DNA from 4 places in the Streptomyces sp. NPDC044984 genome. Region 4 is predicted to be linked to each of the others. Evidence: riboswitches for the same ligand, from Rfam matches in the RefSeq annotation. Region 4 holds a riboswitch; each other region holds the start of a gene.
The links. Region 4 has a riboswitch for cobalamin ahead of AB0A94_RS03475 (energy-coupling factor ABC transporter permease). Riboswitches for the same ligand answer to the same signal wherever they lie in the genome.

Region 1 (4,154 bases), on a different contig from region 4:
ACGCTGATCTACATCGTGATCGCCGTGGCGATCATCTACATCCCGATCAAGCTGGGCGGCTTCGACGAGATCTTCGCCTCCGCGCGGGAGGCGTACAGCGAGACCAACCCGGCCACGGGCGCGCCGCGCGGTGCGCTGGTGCCGGGCGAGGCGGGCCAGTGGACGTACGCCACGCTGGCGCTGGGCTCGGCGCTCGCGCTGTTCATGTACCCGCACTCGATCACCGCGACGCTGTCCTCGCGCAGCCGTGAGGTGATCCGCCGCAACACCACGATCCTGCCGCTGTACTCCCTGATGCTGGGCCTGCTGGCGCTGCTCGGCTTCATGGCGATCGCGGCCGGGGTCAAGGTCAGCAACGGCCAGCTGGCGATTCCGCAGCTGTTCGAGAACATGTTCCCGGACTGGTTCGCGGGCGTGGCGTTCGCGGCGATCGGCATCGGCGCGCTGGTACCGGCGGCGATCATGTCGATCGCGGCGGCGAACCTCTTCACCCGCAACATCTACAAGGACTTCATCAAGCCGGACGCGACGCCGAAGCAGGAGACCCAGGTCTCCAAGGTCGTGTCCCTGCTGGTGAAGGTGGGCGCGCTGGCCTTCGTCCTGACCATGGACAAGACCGTCGCCATCAACTTCCAGCTGCTCGGCGGCATCTGGATCCTGCAGACCTTCCCGGCGCTGGTGGGTGGCCTGTTCACCCGCTGGTTCCACCGCTGGGCGCTGATCGGCGGCTGGGCGGTCGGCATGGTCTACGGCACGGTCGCCGCGTACGGGGTGGCCTCGCCGACGCAGAAGCACTTCGGCGGGTCGTCGAAGGAGATCCCGGGCATCGGCGAGATCGGCTACATCGGCCTCACCGCGTTCGTGATCAACGTCCTGGTCACGGTCGTCCTGACCTTCGTCATGAGGGCCGTCAAGGCGCCCGAGGGCATCGACGAGACCAAGCCGCAGGACTACACGGCGGACGCGGGTGACCCCGGTGTCCAGGTGGAACTTCCGCCGGCCACGGCGGGCAGCAGCCACTGACGCCCGCGACGCGGGACGACGGGCCGCCGGAGGAATCCGGCGGCCCGTCGTCGTACCCGTCCGGCACACTCCCCCCCATGGACATCGTCATCCGGCCGGTGGAGCCCGGCGAGCACGGGGAACTCGGTGAGATCACCGCACAGGCCTATCTGCTGGACGGGCTGCTCGACTTCGGGGAGAGCGACGCGTACCTCGGTGAGCTGCGGGACGTGGCGAAGCGGGCGGCGACCGCCGAGGTGCTGGTCGCCGTGGAGAACGGGGCGGTGCTGGGCGGGGTGACCTTCGTGCCGGGTCCCGGCCCGATGGCCGACCTGGCCGGGCCGGGCGAGGCGGAGATCCGGATGCTCGCGGTCGCCCGCGCGGGCCGCGGCCGGGGCGCCGGGGAGGCCCTGGTGCGTGCCTGCGTCGACCGGGCGCGGGCCGCCGAGGGGTGCGTGCGGATCGTGCTGTCGACCCAGCGCCCCATGTGCTCCGCCCACCGCGTCTACGAGCGGCTGGGGTTCACCCGCAGCCCGGAGCGCGACTGGAACCCCCTGCCGGACCTGGACGACATCACTCTGCTCACCTACGAGTTGACGCTCTGACACCTTCGCGACACAACATATGGGGTTGGCGGCGGCACCCGACACAAGATGTATGCTCGTGCTCGCTGTCGTCGCAGGGGAATCCGGTGCGAATCCGGAACTGTCCCGCAACGGTGTACCCATGCCCGCGTACGCGTGTGCCTGGGCGTCAGTCCGAGGACCTGCCGACAGTGCGCCCGGCCGTCCGGTCCGGGTGCCTGGACGTCCGGGCCTCGTGGAATGGGCCGGTGGACGCGACGCCGCGTGCGCTCGTGTGCTGCCCCCTGCCCGCTTCGAGGCCCCGTGCCGAGCGAGGGAGAGCCCCACGTGACCATCGCGCCAGCCGATCCGGCCTCAGCGATCGACGTGACCGAGGAGAGCGGCGGCCCCGGTGCCGCGCTGCTGCGGACCCTGACCGAGCTGACCGCCGACCTGCCGGACGCCGACCCCGGCCGGGTCGCCGCCGCCGCGCTGCGCGGCCGGTCCGCTTCCGCCGACGAGGCGGAGCTGCGGGAGCTGGCCACCGAGGCGGCGGCCGGGCTCATCTCCGAGGACCCGGCCTACTCCCGGCTCGCCGCCCGGCTGCTGACCCTCTCCATCCGGGCCGAGGCCGCCTCACAGGGCGTCACCTCGTTCACCGGGTCCGTCGCGACCGGGCACCGCGAGGGCCTGATCGCCGACCGGACCGCCGGGTTCGTCCGGCTGCACGCGGACCGGCTCGACGCGCTGATCGACACCGGCGCCGACGACCGCTTCGGCTACTTCGGCCTGCGTACCCTGCACAGCCGCTACCTGCTGCGGCACCCGCTCACCCGCAAGGTCGTCGAGACGCCCCAGCACTTCCTGCTGCGGGTCGCCGCCGGACTCGCCGAGGACGACAGCGCGCGCTCGGTGGACGAGGTCGCCGCGCTGTACGGGCTGATGAGCCGCCTGGACTACCTGCCCTCCTCCCCCACCCTGTTCAACTCCGGCACGCGGCACCCGCAGATGTCGTCCTGCTACCTCCTCGACTCCCCCAAGGACGAGCTGGACTCCATCTACGACCGCTACCACCAGGTCGCCCGCCTCTCCAAGCACGCCGGCGGCATCGGCCTGTCCTACTCCCGTATCCGTGCCCGGGGTTCGCTGATCCGCGGCACCAACGGGCACTCCAACGGCATCGTCCCGTTCCTGAAGACGCTCGACGCCTCGGTCGCCGCCGTGAACCAGGGCGGCCGGCGCAAGGGGGCGGCGGCGGTCTACCTGGAGACCTGGCACCTGGACATCGAGGAGTTCCTGGAGCTGCGCGACAACACCGGCGAGGACGCCCGCCGTACGCACAACCTGAACCTCGCGCACTGGGTGCCGGACGAGTTCATGCGCCGGGTGGAGGCCGACGCGCCCTGGTCGCTGTTCTCCCCGGCGGACGTGCCCGAACTGGTCGACCTGTGGGGCGAGGAGTTCGACGCGGCGTACCGGGCCGCCGAGGCGAAGGGCCTGGCGAGGAAGACCCTCCCGGCCCGCGAGCTGTACGGCCGCATGATGCGCACCCTCGCGCAGACCGGCAACGGCTGGATGACCTTCAAGGACGCCGCCAACCGCACGGCGAACCAGACCGCCCAGCCGGGCCACGTCATCCACTCCTCGAACCTCTGCACGGAGATCCTGGAGGTCACCGACGACGGGGAGACGGCGGTCTGCAACCTGGGGTCGGTCAACCTCGGCGCCTTCGTGGAGCAGGGGGACATCGACTGGGAGCGCCTCGACGAGACGGTGCGCACGGCAGTGACGTTCCTCGACCGGGTCGTCGACATCAACTTCTACCCGACCGAGCAGGCGGGCCGCTCCAACGCCAGGTGGCGCCCCGTCGGTCTCGGCGCCATGGGCCTGCAGGACGTCTTCTTCAAGCTGCGGCTGCCCTTCGACTCCCCGGAGGCGAAGGCCCTGTCCACGAGGATCGCCGAGCGGATCATGCTCGCCGCGTACGAGACCTCCGCCGACCTCGCCGAGCGGGACGGCCCGCTCCCGGCCTGGGAGAAGACCCGTACCGCCCGGGGAGTACTGCACCCCGACCACTACGACACCGACCTGACCTGGCCGGAGCGCTGGGCGGCGCTGCGGACGCGGATCGCCTCCGTCGGGATGCGCAACTCGCTGCTCCTGGCGATCGCGCCCACCGCCACCATCGCGTCGATCGCGGGCGGATACGAGTGCATCGAGCCGCAGGTGTCCAACCTGTTCAAGCGCGAGACGCTGTCCGGGGAGTTCCTCCAGGTCAACTCGTACCTGGTGGACGACCTGAAGCGGCTCGGCGTGTGGGACGCGCGCACCCGTGAGGCGCTGCGCGAGGCGGGTGGCTCGGTGCAGGACTTCACCTGGATCCCCGAGGAGGTGCGCCGGCTGTACCGCACGGCGTGGGAGATCCCGCAGCGCGGTCTGATCGACATGGCCGCCGCCCGCACCCCGTTCCTGGACCAGGCGCAGTCGCTCAACCTGTTCCTGGAGACGCCGACCATCGGGAAGCTCTCCTCGATGTACGCGTACGCCTGGAAGCAGGGCCTGAAGACCACGTACTACCTGCGCTCCCGC
Region 2 (4,154 bases), on a different contig from region 4:
ATCGACGGGCCGGAGTCGTCCGACTCGGTCTTCTCCTCCGCGGGAGCGGCGGGCTGCTTTGCCGCGACCTGTTCCCCGCAGCCCTTCTTCGGGTAGCCCGCTATCGCGCACAGCAGGGCGTTGGTGTCGTAGCGGAGGGGTTCGGCGATCGTGGCCAGGGCCTCGGCGGTGGTGGCGTCCTCGGGGACCCGGGCGCAGGCCGTACGGGCCGTCGGCGGGGTTTCGCCGGACGGGGCGTCGGCGGGGGTGCCGAAGTCGATGACCAGGGCCACGCGTTTGCTGCCGTCGGCCGCCGGGGTCTTCGCGCAGATGGTGTCGAAGTCGGCGGTGCCCCGGGGCTTCGCCGCGTCGGCGGAGTTCTCGCTGACGGAGAAGCGGAAGCCGTGGACGTCGCCGTCGGCGGGGCGGGCGAGGGACGGGCCCTGGGTGGCGTACGTCCACGCCGTGCCGTTCCGCTCCCAGAAGGACCAGTAGCGGTAGCCGACGGCCTGGGCCTGGCCCGCGCCCGCCGGCAGGGGCAGGAGCGCGGCCAGGAACAGGACGGTGGCCCGGCGGATCACGGCTGCTGCTTCTTCGCGCGGCCGCTGATCAGGAAGCCGATGCCGATGCCGGCGACCAGGCAGACGCCGACGAACCACCAGACGCCGAAGCCGGAGTCGGACTCCGACTCGTCCTTCTTCTCGTCCTTCTCGGCCGACTTCGTCTCCGCGCTCTTCCCGGCGGCGGCCGGGCCCGTCGCGCCGAGCTGCTTCACGAGGTCCGTCCCGCCGAAGTCGCGCGGGTCGGCGCCGGTGGCGTGGGCGGCGAGGATCAGCTGGGCGTAGGCGGCGGGACCGCTCTTGGTCGCCCAGTCGGCGGCGTTCTTCTCCAGCCAGGCCAGGGACTTGCCGGCCTGCTCCGCGGAGCCCTGCGCGGCGAGTGCGACGACCGCGTCGGCGGTGTTGCCGTAGTCGGGCTGGTCCTCGGCGCCGGGGAGGGCGGAGGTGAGGTGGCCGTCCTCGGCGAGGGCGTCGGCCAGGTACGCGGCGCCGTTGGCGGCGGCCTGCTCGGGGCCGTCGGCCTTCTCGCAGGCGGCTGCCTTCGCCTCGCCCTTGCCGGGCTCGACGGCCAGGCCCGCACCCAGCGAACCGAGCACGCCCGCCGCCGTCGCGTCCGCGTTGGCGACCAGTCCGCCCTTCTTGTCCGGCTGGAAGGCGAAGGCGCCCGCGCCGTCGCCCTCGCAGGGGAGCGCCAGCGTCAGCAGGGCGTCGTAGGGGGACTTGCCGTCCTTCTTCACCTCGGCCGGCTTCTCACCGGTGGCGGCGAGCGCGCCGATGACGACGGAGGTGGAGTTGGTGTCGCTGGCGCCACCCGCGACGTAGCCCCAGCCGCCGTCCTCGTTCTGCGCGGACTTCAGCCAGCCGACGGCCTTCTTCGTGACGTCGTCGTGGCCGCCGAGCGCGGCGAGGGCCTGGACGGCGGCGGCGGTCTGGTTGGTGTCGACCGTCGTCTTCGCGTCGCACGCCTCGGCGGTGTCGGCGCGGTACGGGGCGAAGGAGCCGTCGGCGCACTGCTGGCCGGCCAGCCAGTCGACGGCCGCCTTCGGCGGCTCGACGCCGGCCGTGTGCTGGGCGAGCAGGGCGAGCGACTGGCGCCAGACGCCGTCGTACTGCGGGTCGCCGTCGCCGTACAGGGCGGAGGGGAGCGGCGCCCGGGACGGTGACGGGGACGGGGACGTGTCGGCGGCGGCCGGAGTGGCGGCGCCGATCACGGCGACGGCGGCCAGGACCGCTGCGCTGCGGCGAACATTCATGATCGGCGGGTGCCTTCCCTGCAGGAGGGCCGGGCAGCGCGGGACACCCCGGCGGCTCGGCTCCGTATGCCTCGACGGTGCCGTGCACCGGCGGAGCGCCGGGCACGTGAGCCGGTCACGGACCGTGCGGGGCAGTCCGGCTCACCGTCTTCGGCGGACGGTTCACGGTTGCGGGTCAGCGCCGGAATTGCACCGGCTTCCCCCCGTACGGTGTGATGACGACGCCGACACTCTACCCGCCCGTAGGGAAGGGGCCAGGGGTGGCTTCGGTGAGGGGGGTCACGCGGGCCGTGAGGCGCGCACCGCACCCGCAGCCCCGGAAAAGGGGTGCGGGTGCGGTGGGCCGGGTCAGGACGCCGTGCAGGCGCCGACCTGCGGCGGGGGTGTCGTACCGCCGTTCACGGTGAAGCCGAAGCTGGTCGAGGCCCCGGCCGCGAGCGTGCCGTTCCAGCTGGACCGCACCGTCATGACGGTGCCGCCGCTGTCCCAGGTGGGTGAGCCGTTCCAGACGGAGACGACCTTCTGCGGGGCCGTCATGGTGACGTTCACGCTCCAGGCGGTGATCGGCGAACTGCCCGCCGTGATCGTCACCTTGCCGTTTTGACTTGCTCCTGGGCTGAAGCCCGAGGATTCTGGCCTTCTCGACCTTGCTGTGCTGCTACGCGGCACGGACATCGGTCGGGAATCCGTGGCTTCCTGTTTCTTCGCGCTGTGCCGGGATCGCTCCCGGTCTTACCGGCGCTCCGCAGGCCGATACCGCCAGTCCGGCGGCCGTTTCGATGTTGATCGCGGCGTTGTGGTCCCGGTCGTGGACGGTACCGCAGGCCGTGCAAGTCCATTCCCGGATGTTGAGGGGTTTGGGGCCGTCCACGGTGCCGCAGACGTGGCAGGTCTGGGAGGTCGGTTCGAACCGGCCCACCTCGACCAGGGTTCGGCCGTACCGCTTCGCCTTGTATCCCAGCATGCCGGTGAACTGTGCCCATCCTGCGTCGTGCACCGACTTGGCCAGCCTGGTACGCGCCAGTCCCTTGACCGACAGGTCCTCCACCGCGATTCCTTGGTTCTCGGAGATCAGCCTTGTGGAGAGCTTGTGGTGGAACTCACGGCGTGCGTCGGTGACCTTCGCGTGGGCTCGGGCAACTTTCAGGCGGGCCTTGTCACGGTTGTTGCTCCCTTTCTGTTTGCGGGACAGCTCCCGCTGGGCCTTCTTCAGCTTCTTCTCCGCACGCCGCAGGAAACGCGGGGAGTCGATCTTCGTGCCGTCGGAGAGGACGGCGAAGTGCGTGAGGCCGAGATCGATGCCGACGGTGCGGTCCGTCTCGGGCATCCGCGCCCGGTCGGTGACAGGGTCGGTGTCGACGACGAAGGACGCGAAAAACCTCCCAGCGGCGTCCCTGAGCACGGTGACGGACGACGGCGTGGCGGGAAGGACGCGAGACCACTTCACCTTCACCGCGCCGATCTTCGGCAGGCTCAGCCTGCCACTGCCGGTGATACTCCAGCGGGCGTTGGCGGTGAACCGCACCGACTGCCGCGCATCCTTGCGCGACTTCAATCGGGGCGCGCCCACCCGGGCGCCCTTGCGGGTGCCCTTGAGGGAGGCGAAGAAGGCGCGGTACGCAGCCTCCGCGTCCCGCAAGGACTGCTGGAGCACCACCGCGGACACGTCCCCCAGCCAGGCTCGTTCCGCTGTCCGCTTCGCCTCGGTGATCAGTTTCCGGGACAACCCGGCAGCCGTCGGGAACGGCCAGCCGGCCTTGCGGGCGTCTTCACGGGTACGCACCGCGTCGTTGAACACGACACGCGCACACCCGAACGCCCTTGTCAACGCGACCCGTTGACCGGTATCCGGATACAACCGGAACGCATAGCGAAGCTGCACACGAAGATCGTACGAACAAGCCAACCCAGCCGGAACCGGGAACACCCGTTCCCCACCTCCCCCTGCTGGCTCAGCGGGCGTCCGCGGCCTCCGGGGTCGTCAGATCCATCAGGCGGCACGCCGTCTCTATGTCGACCCTGACCTGGGCGATGGAGGCGCGGCCCGAGAGCCAGGTGATCAGGGCCGAGTGCCAGGTGTGCTCGATGACCCGGACGGCCGAGAGCTGCTCGGGCGTGGGATCGGTGAGCTCCATGGCGTCCAGGATGATCCTCGTGGTCTGCCGCGAGACCTGGTCGACCTCCGGGCTCACGCTGCGGTCCGCGAACGTCAGGGCGCGCACCATCGCGTCGGCCAGGTGCGGCTCCCGCTGGAGCGCGCGGAAGGCCCGCATCAGGGTTTCGGCGACCCGCTCGGCCGGGGTCTCACCGGCCGGCGGCTTCTTCCGCAGCGTGCCGTGCAGGGTCTCCAGCTGGTCCTGCA
Region 3 (4,154 bases), on a different contig from region 4:
GCGGGGCCTCCCGTACGGCACGGCGCGGCTGCGCCATCCGGCGGAGCGCCCGCCCCCTCTTACGGTCACCACGATGCCCATTCCAGTTCATCTTCCGTTCACCCTGGTTACCTACGTTCAACCAGTCAATGACCTCGAACGAATGCCTGGGTAAATGGAAAGCTTCTCGCTGATCCTCGCGATTGTGGTGGTGACCGCACTCGCGTTCGATTTCACGAACGGTTTCCACGACACCGCGAACGCGATGGCGACGACCATTTCGACCGGTGCCCTCAAGCCCAAGGTCGCGGTGGCCATGTCCGCCGTACTGAACCTTGTGGGCGCCTTCCTCTCGGTGGAGGTCGCCAACACGATCTCCAAAGGACTCGTCGACGAGTCCGGCATCCGTCCCGAGGTCATCTTCGCCGCGTTGGTCGGTGCGATCCTCTGGAACCTCCTGACCTGGCTGGTCGGTCTGCCGTCCAGCTCCTCGCACGCCCTCATGGGCGGTCTGATCGGCGCCACCGTCGCCTCCGCCGGCCTCGGCGCGGTGCACGGCGACGTCCTCGTCACCAAGGTCCTGATCCCCGCGATCGCCGCCCCGCTGGTGGCCGGAGTCGCCGCGCTGTTCGCCACCCGGCTGACCTACCGTCTGGGCCGGAAGGCCGAGGCCAACGCCTCCGCGAAGGGCTACCGCGCCGGACAGATCGCCTCCGCGGGCCTGGTCTCCCTGGCCCACGGCACCAACGACGCCCAGAAGACGATGGGCATCATCACCCTCGCCCTGGTCGCCGGCGGCACCCTCGCCCCCGACTCCGACCCGCCCCTGTGGGTCATCCTCTCCGCGGGCGTCGCCATCGCGCTCGGCACCTACCTCGGCGGCTGGCGCATCATCCGCACCATGGGCAAGGGCCTGACCGACCTCCAGCCGCAGCAGGGCTTCGCCGCCCAGACCAGCGCCGCGACGGTCATCCTGGCCTCCTCGCACCTCGGCTTCTCCCTCTCCACCACGCATTCCGTTTCCGGTTCCGTGATGGGCGCGGGCCTGGGCCGCAAGGGCGGTGTCGTCCGCTGGTCGACGGCCACCCGGATGTTCGTCGCCTGGGGCCTGACGCTGCCGGCCGCGGCCCTGGTCGCGGCGCTCGCCGAGTGGGTCTGCGGCTTCGGCGACTGGGGCACCGCCCTCGTGGCCGTCTTCCTGATCACCTCCAGCGCCGCGATCTGGAAGATCTCCCGGCGCGAGGTCGTCGACCACACCAACGTCAACGACCACGACGGCGCCGACGGGGAGCCGGCCGGTGTGGTGACCACGGCCATGGCCGCCGTCACCCCGCCCCCGGCGGGCACCGTGGCCGAGGACCTCTCGGCCACCATCCCGGCCCCGGCCCCCATCGACCCGGCGGCCCCGTCGGCCAAGACGACCGTCTGACCGCGTCCCGGTACGAAGGAAGAAGAACACCATGAAGATCGACTGGGCGGCCCTCGGTTCCGTCTTCGGCGTCAGCCTCGTGGTCACCGTGGCCCTGGTGGGTCTGTTCACCCTCGGCATCAACGGCCTGTCCCGCCGCGAGCGGGCCGCCGCGCAGGGCGAGTCCGCGGCCCTGGCGGTCAGCGCCGCCTACGCCTGCTTCGCGGCGTGCGCGGCGGCGGTGGGGTACGGGATCTACCTGATCATGGCCTGATCACGGATCGTCTCCGTCCGGCGGGCGGTGCGGGTGCCTCGGCATCCGCACCGCCCGCTCGCGTGTGTGCGCCCCCGCCCGCGCACCCCCCGCCTGCGGTTCACCCACCGGAGCCCCTCTGTGGGCCTCAGCACACTTCAGCCTCGCAGGTCAACGGCAAGTTGACGGCCCTTCCGGGGCCGTGGTGGACTGCCTCAGCCACTACGGCGGCAGGAGAGGAAGCCGGTGCGATTCCGGCGCGGTCCCGCCACTGTCACCGGGGTAGACACCCCGGGAGCCAGGAACTCTCACCGCCGGTCTCGTCGAACCAGGGCGTGGACACCCTGAGTGAGGACATAACGCCATGCGCGGCTGCCTGCCGAGGTCGATCAGCGACGCTCCGCCCCTTCCCGGGGCCCTCCCCTCCGGTTCCTCGGCCGGCTGACCCATGGGTGCCGATCGCGTGTTCGCGTACGGCGCCGCCGCCGGCCTCCTCGGCGACCTGCTGCTCGGCGACCCCCGCCGGGGGCATCCGGTCGCCGCTTTCGGGCGGGCCGCGGCTGCCGTGGAACGGGTGCTGTGGCGGGACGACCGGGGCCGGGGCGCGCTGCACACCGCCGTGTGCGTCGGCGGAACGGTCGCGCTGGGCGGCCTCGCCGCACGCCTCGTACGCTCCTCCCCCGCCGCCTCCGCCGCCCTGACCGGTGTCGCCACCTGGGCCGTCGTCGGCGGGACCTCACTGGCCCGGGAGGCCCGCACCATCGGGCGGGCGCTGGAGGCCGGGGACGTCGAGGCGGCGCGGGCGCGGCTGCCGCACCTGTGCGGCCGGGACCCGCAGGCGCTGGACGCCGACGGGATCGCCCGCGCGGTGGTCGAGTCCGTCGCCGAGAACACCTCCGACGCCGTGGTGGGCGCGCTGGTGTGGGGTGCCGTCGCCGGGGTGCCGGGCCTCCTCGGGTTCCGGGCCGTCAACACGCTGGACGCGATGGTCGGCCACAAGTCCCCCCGTCACCGCCGCTACGGCTGGGCCTCCGCCCGCCTCGACGACGTCGCCGGGTGGCCCGGGGCGCGGCTGACCGCCGTACTCGCCGCGCTCGCGGGACCGGACCCGCGCGGGGCCGTGCGGGCGTGGCGCGCGGACGCGGCGAAGCATCCCAGCCCCAACGCCGGGCCCGTCGAGGCGTCCTTCGCGGGCGCGCTCGGCGTACGGCTCGGCGGGACCCTCTCCTACGGCGGGCGGGTCGAGCACCGGCCCGTGCTGGGCGGCGGCGGGCGTGCCGTCGCCGTGTCCGACATCGACCGGGCGGTACGGCTCTCGCGGCGGGTCGCCTGGCTCGCGCTCGGGGCCTGCGTCCTCGCGCGGAGCGTCATGAAGGGACGTGCATCGTGAGCGGTGGGGGTCTGCTGGTCGCCGGGACCACCTCGGACGCCGGCAAGAGCGTCGTGACCGCCGGGATCTGCCGGTGGCTGGTGCGGCAGGGCGTCAAGGTCGCGCCGTTCAAGGCGCAGAACATGTCGCTGAACTCGTTCGTGACCCGGGAGGGCGCCGAGATCGGGCGGGCACAGGCCATGCAGGCCCAGGCCTGCCGGGTCGAGCCGACCGCGCTGATGAACCCGGTGCTGCTCAAGCCGGGCGGCGAGCAGTCCAGCCAGGTGGTGCTGCTGGGCAGGCCGGTCGGGGAGATGAGCGCACGCGGGTACCACGGCGGGCGGCAGCAGCGGCTCCTCGGCACCGTGCTGGACTGTCTGGAGCAGTTGCGGGGCACGTATGACGCGGTGATCTGCGAGGGGGCCGGCAGCCCGGCCGAGATCAATCTGCGGCGCACCGACATCGTGAACATGGGGATCGCCCGGGGTGCCGGACTGCCGGTCCTGGTGGTCGGCGACATCGACCGGGGCGGCGTCTTCGCGTCCTTCTTCGGCACCGTCGCCCTGCTCTCCCCCGAGGACCAGGAGCTCGTCGCCGGGTTCCTGGTGAACAAGTTCCGGGGCGACGTGTCGCTGCTGGAACCGGGCCTGGAGATGCTGCGCGGGCTGACCGGACGGCGCGCGTACGGCGTGCTGCCCTTCCGGCACGGCCTCGGCATCGACGAGGAGGACGGACTCAGGGTGTCGCTGCGCGGCGCCGTACGGGAGTCCGTGGTCGCCGCGCCGGTCGGCGAGGACGTGCTGCGGGTCGCCGTCTGCGCGGTGCCGCTGATGTCCAACTTCACCGACGTGGACGCGCTCGCCGCCGAACCGGGCGTCGTGGTGCGGTTCGTGGACCGCCCCGAGGAGCTGGTCGACGCCGACCTCGTGGTCGTACCGGGCACCCGCGGGACCGTACGGGCCCTGGAGTGGCTGCGGGAGCGCGGGCTGGCGGAGGCGCTGGAGCGGCGGGCGGCCGAGGGGCGGCCCGTGCTCGGGATCTGCGGGGGCTTCCAGGTCCTCGGCGAGCACATCGAGGACGACGTGGAGAGCCGCCGGGGCCACGTGGACGGCCTCGGGGTGCTGCCCGTGCGGGTGCGGTTCGCG
Region 4 (4,154 bases):
ACAGGAAGCTCATCCGGTACGTCACCAGCGCCACGTCCACGAGCGGGGCCGGCACCCCGGCCCGCACCAGACGCGGCAGCAGGTCGGACATCGGCGTGGTGAAGGCGAACAGCAGCACGCCCAGCGAGGCCGCCGACGTGCGCAGCAGCAACTCCCCGGCGCGCGGCGGCCCGTCCTCGGCCCAGGACACGAACCCGCCCGGCCCGCCCACCCGCACCAGCAGGGGCAGCGCCCCGGTGACGCAGAAGCCCAGCGGCACCCGGTACGCCCGCCACAGCCGCCGGCCCGGCACCCCCGCCGGGCCGAGCAGCACCGCGAGCGCCGCCACCAGCACCAGGGCCGCGCCCGGCCAGGGCGGCAGCGAGATCGCGAGCACGGTGAGGCCCAGCCCCAGCACGGCCTTGTCCACGGGATGACGGCGGCGCCAGCGACTGCCGTGCGCCGCCGCGTCGATCGGCAGCACGTGCCGTCAGCCCCGTCGTCGTTCGGAAACGGCCTCGGCGTCCGTGTCCGTGTCCGTCGTGTCCGTGTCCGCCGTATCCGTATCCGCGTCCGCGTCCGCCTCCGCCCGCAGCCGCTCCAGCGCCCGAGCCTCCCCCTGCCGACGCCCGCGCCGCACCCCGAAGTAGTACGCGAGGACGCCCGCGCCGAGTGCCGCCTGGAGGGCGAACAGCGCCGACTCGATCTCGCCGGACGGCGGTTCGTACAGCGGCGAGAACCAGGGCTCGTAGTCCGGGTCGAGCTCGGTGATCGCCGTCTCCGCCTCGGCGTCCGCGCCGGCGAAGGGCTCCTCCTTGTGGTCGCCGAGCCCGAAGACCAGCGGGATCACGGCGAGGGCGGCCACGAGCACCAGCAGCAGCGTGTTGATCTTCGCGTTGCGGCTCATCGGGCCACCGCCTCCGCCGAGTCCGCCGTCTTCCGCCCGGCCGCCGATGTCACCAGCACCCCGAGCCGCGTCAGCTCCCCCTTGCTCGACTGCACCAGCATGCGCATCACCAGCACCGTCAGCAGCCCCTCGCTCACCGCGAGCGGGATCTGCGTCACGGCGAAGACGGAGCCGAACTTGCCCAGCGCGCCCAGGAAGCCGCTGCCCGGGTCGGGGAAGGCGAGCGCCAGCTGCACGCTCGTCACGCAGTACGTCGACAGGTCGGCGACGAACGCGCCGGAGAACACCGCCACCATCAGCGGCACGTCGTACCGGCGCAACAGCCGGTAGAGCCCGTACCCGGCCCAGGGGCCGACGACCGCCATCGAGAAGACGTTGGCGCCCAGCGTGGTCAGCCCGCCGTGGGCGAGCAGCAGCGCCTGGAACAGCAGGGTGATGGTGCCCAGCACCGCCATGACCGGCGGCCGGAACAGGATCGCGCCCAGACCCGTGCCGGTGGGGTGGGAGCAACTCCCCGTGACGGACGGCAATTTCAGCGCGGACAGGACGAACGTGAACGCTCCCGACGCGCCGAGGAGCAGCGTGCTCTCGGGATGCTCCCTGACGTCGCGGACGAGCGACCGGGCTCCGTGGACGACGAACGGCGCCGCCGCGACGCCCCAGGCGACCGCGTGCGCCGGTGGCAGAAAACCCTCGGCTATGTGCATGGCTCAGCAGACCCTCTCCAGCACCTCGTGGATGGTTGACGCGCCTTGGCCGGTCTCCTGGCTGACGGGTACCACCGCCCGTGCTCCGCCTTCCCGGGTCCCGAAGGACCCAGTGGCCGTCCGTGAGGACTGGAGCCGGACTTCCCGATCACAGTGGCGAGGGCCGCACCGGTGTCGCACCGATTTCCCGTCACCAAGGCGTGGTGACAGTAGTGCCCGTTCCGGTCCGGTGACAAGCGGCCACAGGGGGCGCGCGGACGGCGCCCGGCAGCTCGCGCACCGGCGCGCACCTGCGCACTTGACACGAGCGGCGCCGCCCGCCGGGGCGGGGGAGTGAGGGGCCGGTGTCCTGGGCAGTACCTTGCTGCAATTAATATGCAACAACGATTTCCAGGCATCAGGGATGTGAGGTTCGATGACGACCCGACGAATACGGGGTGCCGCCGCCGCGCTCGCGATGGCCGGCGCGGTCGCCGCCTGCTCGGCGCCGGGCGACGGCGGCGCGGACGGCGGGGCGTCCGCCGATTCCGTCGTGATCGGGGTCCCGTCCGAACCGGACACCCTCAGCCCCCTGCTCGGCTACGGCAAGGACGGCAACTCCAAGATCTTCGACGGACTCCTCGCCCGCGACGCCGACATGAAGCTGAAGCCCGCCCTGGCGAAGGCGCTCCCCGAGATCAGCGACGGCGGCCGCACCTACACGTACACCCTGCGCGACGGCGTGAAGTTCAGCGACGGCGAACCGCTCACCGCCGACGACGTGGTGTTCACGTACCGCACCGTCCTGGACGACGAGACCAACAACACCGCCAAGAGCGAACTCGACGCCGTCAAGCAGGTCCGGGCGGACGGCGACGACAAGGTCGTCTTCACCCTGGACTACCCCTACGCGGCCTTCGCCGCCCGCACGGTGCTGCCCATCGTCCCCGAGCACGTAGCGGGCGAACAGGACCCCAACACCGGCTCCTTCAACACCGAGCCGGTCGGCACCGGCCCGTACGTCCTCACCGGCTGGAGCAAGGGCGAAAAGCTCACCTTCAAGGCCAATCCGGACTACTGGGGCGGCGCGCCGAAGGTGAAAAAGCTCACCATGGCGATCATCGCCGACGACGACGTCCGCGCCACCCGGCTGCGCTCCGGCGACCTCGACGGCGCGACCCTCCCGCCCAACCTCGCCGCCACCTTCAAGAGCGACGACGGCAAGAAGACGTACCGGGCGACGTCGTACGACTTCCGCGCCGTCACCCTCCCCACCGGCAACCCGGTCGCCGGCGACACCGCGATCCGCCGCGCCCTGGACCTGGCCGTGGACCGCGAGACCATGGTCGACAAGATCCTCGACGGCGCCGGCCGCCCCGCCTACGGCCCGCTGCCCCTCGACGACCCCTGGTTCGCCGAGGACGTCGAACGCCCCCAGGACCTCGGCAAGGCCAAGAGCATCCTCGACGAGGCCGGCTGGAAGCCCGGCGAGGACGGCATCCGCGCCAAGGACGGCCGCCCCGCCCGCTTCACCCTCTACTACCCCTCCGGCGACAAGGTCCGCCAGGACCACGCCCTCGCCTACGCCTCCGACGCCAAGAAGGCCGGCATCGACGTCGAGGTGGAGAGCGCCACCTGGGAGGTCATCGAGCCCCGGATGAAGCACGACGCCGTCCTCGCCGGCTTCGGCAGCACCGGCGACCCCGACTTCGGCCTCTACACGCTCCTGCACTCCTCCCTCGCCGGGGACGGCTTCAACAACATGGCCCTGTACGACAACCCGGCCGTCGACGAGGCCCTCGACACCGGCCGCCGCAGCCAGGACCCGAAGGACCGCGAGGCCGCCTACGACGACCTCCAGCGCGAACTGGTGAAGAACCCCGGCTACACCTTCCTCACCCACATCGACCACATGTACGTCCTCGCCGACCGCTGGCAGGACCTCACCACCCAGACCGAACCGCACGAGCACGGCTTCGCCAGCGGCCCCTGGTGGAACGTCGAGGACTGGCAGCCCGGCGCATGACTTCCCTCCCCTGGGGAGAGATGACCCGGCTCACGGCACGGCGGGCCCTGTTCGCCGTGCCCGTGCTGCTCGTCGTCACCTTCGGCGTGTTCGCCGTCGCCGCCGCCTCCCCCTTCGACCCCGTCAAGGCGTACGCCGGCACCGCCGCGCTCGGCGCCGACCAGGAGACCCTGGACCGGCTGCGCGAGAACCTCGGCGTGGACCGGCCGTTCACCGCCCGCTGGTGGGACTGGCTGACCTCCGCGTTCGGCGGCGACCTCGGCCAGTCCACCGTCATGCGCCAGCCCGTCGCCGAGGTCATCGGCGAACGCCTGGTCTGGTCGGCCCTGCTGTGCGCCGTCGCGTTCGCCGTCGCCGTCCTGCTCGGCACCGTGCTCGGCGTGCTCGCCGCCCGCCGCCCCGGCTCGCTCCTCGACCGCACGGTCACCTCCCTCGCGTACGCCCTGGAGGCCGCACCGGTCTTCTGGACCGCCCTGCTCGCCGTCTGGCTGTTCGCCCTCCACCTGGACGTCCTCCCGGCCGGCGGCCTCACCGACACCGGCAGCGAACAGGTCAC

Region 1: another riboswitch for cobalamin. It lies ahead of AB0A94_RS17540 (ribonucleoside-diphosphate reductase subunit alpha); the one in region 4 lies ahead of AB0A94_RS03475 (energy-coupling factor ABC transporter permease).
Region 2: another riboswitch for cobalamin. It lies ahead of AB0A94_RS05995 (prenyltransferase/squalene oxidase repeat-containing protein); the one in region 4 lies ahead of AB0A94_RS03475 (energy-coupling factor ABC transporter permease).
Region 3: another riboswitch for cobalamin. It lies ahead of AB0A94_RS28065 (cobalamin biosynthesis protein); the one in region 4 lies ahead of AB0A94_RS03475 (energy-coupling factor ABC transporter permease).

Annotation. Positions count from the first base shown of each region.
Region 1 covers NZ_JBEZBE010000014.1:115,796-119,949, forward strand. Annotated here, with positions in the region: gene mctP (monocarboxylate uptake permease MctP) at 1-1,023, shown strand, start outside; gene AB0A94_RS17535 (GNAT family N-acetyltransferase) at 1,101-1,607, shown strand; cobalamin riboswitch at 1,623-1,791, shown strand; gene AB0A94_RS17540 (ribonucleoside-diphosphate reductase subunit alpha) at 1,914-4,154, shown strand, end outside.
Region 2 covers NZ_JBEZBE010000004.1:107,280-111,433, forward strand. Annotated here, with positions in the region: gene AB0A94_RS05990 (SCO2322 family protein) at 1-560, opposite strand, end outside; gene AB0A94_RS05995 (prenyltransferase/squalene oxidase repeat-containing protein) at 557-1,792, opposite strand; cobalamin riboswitch at 1,901-2,041, opposite strand; partial or broken gene AB0A94_RS06000 (cellulose binding domain-containing protein) at 2,141-2,392, opposite strand; gene AB0A94_RS06005 (RNA-guided endonuclease TnpB family protein) at 2,451-3,674, opposite strand; gene AB0A94_RS06010 (TetR family transcriptional regulator) at 3,745-4,154, opposite strand, start outside.
Region 3 covers NZ_JBEZBE010000029.1:81,022-85,175, reverse strand. Annotated here, with positions in the region: gene AB0A94_RS28075 (inorganic phosphate transporter) at 155-1,408, shown strand; gene AB0A94_RS28070 (hypothetical protein) at 1,440-1,661, shown strand; cobalamin riboswitch at 1,830-1,968, shown strand; gene AB0A94_RS28065 (cobalamin biosynthesis protein) at 2,089-3,030, shown strand; gene AB0A94_RS28060 (cobyric acid synthase) at 3,027-4,154, shown strand, end outside.
Region 4 covers NZ_JBEZBE010000002.1:289,286-293,439, reverse strand. Annotated here, with positions in the region: gene cbiQ (cobalt ECF transporter T component CbiQ) at 1-463, opposite strand, end outside; gene AB0A94_RS03480 (energy-coupling factor ABC transporter substrate-binding protein) at 470-886, opposite strand; gene AB0A94_RS03475 (energy-coupling factor ABC transporter permease) at 883-1,593, opposite strand; cobalamin riboswitch at 1,623-1,806, opposite strand; gene AB0A94_RS03470 (ABC transporter substrate-binding protein) at 2,009-3,598, shown strand; gene AB0A94_RS03465 (ABC transporter permease) at 3,619-4,154, shown strand, end outside.